2 regions of the Thiocystis violascens DSM 198 genome follow, and region 2 is predicted to be linked to the other one. Evidence: predicted binding sites of a transcription regulator. Region 2 holds the regulator's gene; the other holds the start of a gene.
The links. The regulator FNR, encoded in region 2, switches genes on or off when oxygen is low (the NO sensors DNR and NnrR bind a similar motif). The targets are predictions, from matches to a motif close to TTGATNTANATCAA.
Positions count from the first base shown of each region.

Region 1 (3,418 bases), 2.4 Mb from region 2:
TCTTGCTGACATCGTAGATGCCGTGCCACCAGGTGTAATCCGGGCCGTTCATGGAGGCGCCGTGACGGGCGCGGCGTCCCTCGTGGTGCCAAATCTCCCACCAGACCCATTCGATCTTCTCGTCGAAGGGTGCGGGCGTGATGTAGCCGGCCGTTTTCAGCTCGTCCATGACGGCGGCGATCGGCTTGGCGAACTTCTCGTTATAGAGATCGACGACATCGTCGAACTGTTTGTAATGCCCCTCGATCACGCTGGTCGAATGACAGCCGAAACAGACCGCCTCCATCTTGGCGCGGCGGTCCTTCCAGGTCAGCACCTCGACGACGGTGGAGTCCTTGGCCGCGTCGCCGACCTTGGGGAGTTCTTTACCCTCGGGGACGTCGAACTCCTGGCCGTTCTCCAGCCGGACCAGGTTGATCTTGGTCGAGATGGGCGGACGCAGGGTCCAGGAGATGCGCTCGCCGACGTTATGCGTCTTGCCGGTGCCCGGGCCGGCGCTCATGTGACAAGTCGCGCAGGTCGGGGCGGCGCTGTAATCCACGCCGGCGACCCATTTATCCGACTCCAGATTCATCTCGTCGACCTTGGCGCGGTAGATGATGCCGTGCTTGGATTCGTTGTAGATCTCGATCTGCGGGTGATCCGGGCCGACATGGCACTTGCCGCAGGTATCGGGCGTGCGGGCCTGGGCGCGCGAGAAGCGATGACGCCCGTGACAGGCAGTGCAGGAGCCGAGACTGCCGTCCGGATTGACGCGGCCGATGCCGGTGTTGGGCCAGGTGCCGGGGGTGGGACGGCCCTTGTCCTTGCCCTCGGCGATGAATTCCAACTCACCACCGTGACATTGCTTGCAGCCGGCATTGACCGCCGCCGGCCCGCCGACCACCTCGCCGAGCAGATTGTCGAGCGAGGCGAGGATCTGACCCGCCTTGGCGTGGTGCGACCCGTCCATCTCCTCGAATTCGGTCTTGTGACAGGTCGAGCAGTCCTTCGGCGTGACGACGATGGAGATCAGCGCGTCCTCGTGCTTGAAGGCGTCGATCTCGCCCTCCTTGGCCTGGTGACAATCCAGACAGGTCACGCCGGCCTGACCGTGCTGGCTGCTGTTCCACTCCAGATAAAGTCCGGGACTCTCGATCATGTGGCAGTCCACGCATTCCTGACCGCGCGGATCGCCCCAGTCGACGCCCAACTCGCCGCCTGGACGCGCGGCGTTGGCCGCGGTCGCCAGGACTAAGAGACCCGAGGCAATCAAGACCTCGACTAGCTTGCCCGCGATGGACCCTTGCGGCTGTCGCTTCATGGTGCACTCCTCCTCTTTGGCTTGTGGTGATCGGTCAGCGGATGCGAACGGGAGCGAATCGGTTCCAGCGTCGCGGCTGGTCTGTCCGCGATCCTGCCGCGCGGATTCGAGAGCCTGCCCGCGCAACGGACCTTATTTTTGTAACCTGGGTGAAGGTGCCCATGGATTGGCCGTTCGGCCTTGATCTATCTCAAATCCAGCCAGTCAGTTCCAATCAGTCCGCGCTTTCCTCAACGTCGTCCGCGCGCCCTTGATCGAAATCAAGGCCGCGAGCGCGTCGGTCGGAGAGAGTCGAGGCAAACAAGAAACAGCGCCAGCACCGCGGCGGAACCTCGCGCTCGGCCGGCTCGGCGCCCGACCCACCACAGGAGAACCCTCATGAGACATCGCGCCTGGTTGTCCATGTTCGCGCTCGGGCTGCTGACCAGCCTCAACCTTCAGGCCGGTGGCGTGCGTTCGCCGAGCATGCTCGCCAATACCTGCGCCGGTTGTCACGGAACCAACGGCGCCAGCGCCGGAACGCAGATGCCGAGCATCGGCGGCATGGACAACGGCTATCTGTTTTCGGTCCTCAGCGACTACAAGTTCGGCGTGCGTCCCTCCACCATCATGGGCCGCATCATGAAGGGCTATTCCGATCAGGAAATCTGGGCGATCGCGGCCTTTTTCGGCGAGCAACCCTGGGTCTCCACGGATCAGGTCGCGGTCGCCGACCGCATCCACGCGGGCCGCGAGATCCATGAGCGCCAATGCGAGAGCTGTCACGAAGACGGCGGACGCGGGCAGCACAACGAATCGCCCCGCATGGCGGGTCAGTGGTCCGGCTATCTGCGTTATGCGCTCGAAGGCTGTCGGGAGATCGGCCGCCGCTGTAGCCCCCTGAAAATGGGCGCGCGGGTGATGCAGCTCTCCGACGCCGAAATCGAGTCGCTGGCTCGGTTCTATGAAAGCGAAAAATAAGGAGTCAGCCCAGATGACCGATCTTCAGCGCAGGGCCTTTCTGAAATCCTCGGCGCTGGCGATGACCGCCGCGCTGCTGGGGGCGTCCTCCCGACTGTCGGCGACCACGCCCAAGGCGCGGATTCTGGTGGTTGGCGGGGGCTTCGGCGGTGCCATCGCCGCCAAGTATCTGGGGATGGCGGACCCGGATCTCCGGGTGACGCTGGTCGAAAAAGAACCGGTGTTCATCTCCTGCCCGATGAGCAACGAAGTCCTGAGCGGCGAGCGCGACCTCAAGGATCTGACCTTCGGTTATCGCGGACTGACCCGGCAGGGGATCGCCGTCGTCCAGGACGAGATCGTCGAGATCGATCCCGTCCAGCACTTCGCCCGGGGCGCCAGCGGCAACCGCTACAACTACGACAAGCTGATTCTGTCTCCGGGCGTCGGCTATCGCTGGGACGCCATCGAGGGTCTGTCCGAAGCCGTCTCCGAGCGGTATCCGCATGCCTGGAAAGCGGGGCCTCAGACCCTGACACTGCGCCGCCAACTGGAAGCGATGGAGGATGGCGGCGTCTTTGCGATCGTCGCGCCGCCCAATCCCTTCCGCTGTCCGCCCGGACCCTACGAACGCGCCGCCCAGGTCGCGCAGTATTTCAAGCGGCACAAGCCCAACTCCAAGATCCTCATCCTCGACGCCAAGGATGCTTTCTCCAAGCAGGGCCTATTTCAGGCGGGTTGGAAGCAACACTATGGCGAGATGATCGAATGGGTGCCGGCGGCGGGGGGCGGAACCGTCGAGGCCATCCATCCCGACTCCGGCACCCTGGTGGGGGAGGTCGAGGAATACCGGGGCGATGTCATCAGCCTGATCCCGCATCAGAAAGCCGGCGCCATCGCCGAGCGCGCGGGGCTGACGGACGCGACCGGCTGGTGTCCGGTCGATCAGCAAACCTTCGCGTCGAGCCTGCACCCGGACATCCATGTCATCGGCGATGCCTGCATCGCCGGCGCCATGCCGAAATCCGGCTATTCCGCCAACTCGCAGGGCAAGGTCTGCGCCGCCGCCATCGTCGCCGCGATTCATGGGAACGCGCCGCCAGAACCCTCCTATGTCAACACCTGCTACAGCCTCATCGCGCCGGATCATGGGATTTCGGTCGCGGGCGTCTATGC
Region 1 covers NC_018012.1:1,875,928-1,879,345, reverse strand. Annotated here, with positions in the region: gene THIVI_RS08355 (multiheme c-type cytochrome) at 1-1,303, opposite strand, end outside; gene THIVI_RS08350 (c-type cytochrome) at 1,682-2,263, shown strand; gene THIVI_RS08345 (NAD(P)/FAD-dependent oxidoreductase) at 2,277-3,418, shown strand, end outside.
Region 1: THIVI_RS08355 (multiheme c-type cytochrome) is a predicted target of FNR. The motif match lies at 1,554-1,567, and genes of this name have one in related genera.

Region 2 (3,418 bases):
TTCGGCGCGCGTCTCGATCTTGCCTTTTTCGTCGCGCCATTCGGTGATCATGGCGATCACCGGATGCGGGGTCTGACGGTCGAACTCGGTGCTGTGCGCGCCTTCCAGTCCGGCGAGATGACGGGCGTATTCGATCACGGCGATCTGCATCCCGAGACAGATACCGAGATAGGGGATGCGCTGTTCGCGTGCATATTGGGCAGCCGCGATCTTCCCTTCGATGCCGCGCTCGCCGAACCCGCCAGGAACCAGGATCGCATCCAGTCCGGCGAGAGAGGCGGTGCCCCGCTGTTCGATCTCCTCGGCGTCCAGGTAGAGAATCTCGACCTTGGTGCTGGTATGCACGCCAGCATGGGCGAGCGCCTCGGACAGCGACTTGTAAGCCTCGGTGAGGTGCATGTACTTGCCGACCATGCCGACGCGGACCTTGTGCCTCGGATGGTCGAAACCGTCCAACACCCGATCCCACTCGCTGAGATCGGCCTCGGGCACGTCGAGCTGAAACTGGCGCACCGCCAGTTCGTCGAGCTTCTGGGCGTGCAGCAGGCGCGGGATGCGATAGATGTTGTCGGCATCCACGGCGGAGATGACGGCGTTCTCGGGAACGTTGGTGAAGAGCGCGATCTTGCGCCGCTCGTCGTTCGGCAGATCCTGTTCGGCGCGACACAGCAGAATGTCTGGCTGGATACCGATCGAGCGCAGCTCCTTGACCGAGTGCTGGGTCGGCTTGGTCTTGATCTCGCCGGCAGTGCGGATGTAGGGCACCAGGGTCAGGTGCATGAAGAGCGCGTTCTCGCGTCCCTCCTCCACCCGCATCTGCCGGATCGCCTCCAGAAAGGGCAGCGATTCGATGTCGCCCACGGTACCGCCGATCTCGACCATGGCGATGTCGGCGCCCTCGGCGCCGAGCCGGATGCTTTGCTTGATCTCGTCGGTGATGTGGGGAATCACCTGCACGGTGCGCCCCAAATAATCGCCGCGACGCTCCTGACGGATAACGCTTTCGTAGATCTGGCCGGTGGTGAAGTTGTTGTTGCGACCCATGCGGGTGCGCAGGAAGCGCTCGTAGTGGCCCAGATCCAGATCGGTCTCGGCACCGTCGTCGGTCACGTAGACCTCGCCGTGCTGAAACGGGCTCATGGTGCCCGGATCGACGTTGATGTAGGGATCGAGCTTGATCATCGTCACGCGCAGTCCGCGGGCTTCGAGCAATGCGCCGAGCGATGCCGAGGCAATGCCTTTACCCAGCGACGAGACGACACCGCCGGTGATAAAAATAAACTTAGTCATAAGAAGCGGGAGCAGAAGAAGGAGGGTCGAGGGCGGTGGCCCGATAACCTCGACAAACTACCAAAATCGCGGCGTTTGCTCAATCGAATCGCCGCCGCCCGCGCAGTCAGCAGGGCAGGGTAATACGTACACGAACTTCTACCCTTGTAATTTGTCATCGATGCGGTTACAAATCACGCATTCTTGATCCAGATCAAATGGCAGACCAAAATCGAGCTGCCGATGGCGAGGGGGCGCTGCCATGAGTCAATTCAAAGTCATTTCATTGGAATCCATTCGAGTCGCGTGCAAGAACTGTACGCTGACCTCGCTGTGTTTGCCCATGGGCCTGTCTCCGGAAGACGTGGAGCGTCTCGACGAAATCGTCAAACGCGCCCGACCCTTGCATCGCGGCGATTATCTGTTTCGCGAGGGCGACCGGTTCCGGGCGCTCTATGTCGTCAAGACCGGATCTGTCAAGACCTTCGCGCCGAGTTCCGAGGGCGGCGAGCAAGTCCTGGGTTTCCACCTGCCGGGCGAGATCATCGGCCTGGACGCCATCGACAAGGATGTACACGCCTGTTCCGCCAAGGTGCTCGAAACCTCCGCGATCTGCGAAATCCCCTTCACCAGACTCGAAGACCTGACCGCGATCACCCCCAGCCTTCAGCACCAGATGTACCGGCTGCTCAGCAAGGAGATCGGTCAGGATACCGACATGCTGCTTCTGCTTGGCAAGAAGAACGCGGAGGAGCGTCTGGCCGCGTTTCTGTTGAGCCTGTCCCAGCGCCTGCACAAGCGCGGTCTCTCGCCATCCGATTTCTATCTCAGCATGTCGCGCCACGAGATCGGCAACTATCTGGGACTCGCGGTCGAAACCGTCAGCCGCCTGTTCACGCGCTTCCAGGAAGACGGTCTGATGTGCGTGGACCGCAAGCATATCCAGTTGCTCGACCTGCCCGCCCTGGAATCCCTGGTGGGCGGCTCCGGACAGGGCCGGCGCCAGCAGCAACAGCAGACCTAATCCGCCTTCAACCACAGACAGCCGTCCGCGCTTGCGGACTGGATGGCCTCCAACCGCGCCGCATGCGCGGCACAACTGGTCTCATCCGCACGTACCACACACAGACGCGCACGCCCAGGATCGATCCGCCCGCGATGCCGAGTGCGCGGATCACGCCCCCCCGCGTCGGATGCATCTCCACCCAGGTGGAACGCGACCTGTCCGCCGGTCATCGCGAGATAGACATCCGCCAGGATCTCGGCGTCGAGCAGCGCGCCATGCAGATCCCGGTGCGAGTTGTCGACTGAATAGCGCTTACAGAGCGCGTCCAGTCCATTGCGTTGTCCCGGATGCAGCCGCCGCGCCATCGCGAGCGTATCGGTCACCTCGCACCGGTCTTGAATACTGGGCGTCCCGTCCCGCCAGCGCCGCAATTCGTGATCCAGGAACCCGACATCGAACGGGGCGTTGTGGATGATCAACTCCGCGCCCTCGACATAGCGCAGAAAATCCTCCGCGACCTCGGCAAAGCGCGGCTTGTCGGCGAGAAAGGCGTTGGTGATGCCGTGGACATTCGCCGCTCCGGCGTCGATCTCGCGATCCGGCTGGAGATATTGGTGGAAAGAATTGCGTGTGAGCCGGCGATCGATCAACTCGACGCAGCCAATTTCGATAATCCGGTGCCCTTCCCTGGGGTCCAGCCCCGTGGTCTCGGTATCAAGGACGACCTGACGCATTCCGTCCTCCCGAACCGGGAACGCCCTGATTGGCCAGTCGGTCGGCACGCTCGTTCTCGGGGTGTCCCGTATGACCCCTGACCCACCGCCAGAGGACTTCGTGACCGCCGAGCGCGGCATCGAGCCGTTCCCAGAGATCGCGGTTCTTGACCGGTTGGCGGTTGGCGGTGCGCCAGCCGTTGCGCTTCCAATTGGACATCCACTCGCCGACCCCGCGCTTGACGTACTGCGAGTCGGTGGTGATCTCGATCCGGGTTGGCCCTTGTAACGACTCCAGCGCGACGATGACCGCCATCAGTTCCATGCGGTTATTGGTCGTTTCGCGCTCGCCGCCGCACAGCTCCTTTTCGGCCGCGCCCCAACGCAACAGCACGCCCCAGCCGCCCGGCCCGGGGTTCCCCTTACAGGC
Region 2 covers NC_018012.1:4,318,183-4,321,600, reverse strand. Annotated here, with positions in the region: gene THIVI_RS19185 (CTP synthase) at 1-1,290, opposite strand, end outside; gene fnr (fumarate/nitrate reduction transcriptional regulator Fnr) at 1,532-2,293, shown strand; gene dnaQ (DNA polymerase III subunit epsilon) at 2,290-3,009, opposite strand; gene rnhA (ribonuclease HI) at 2,990-3,418, opposite strand, start outside.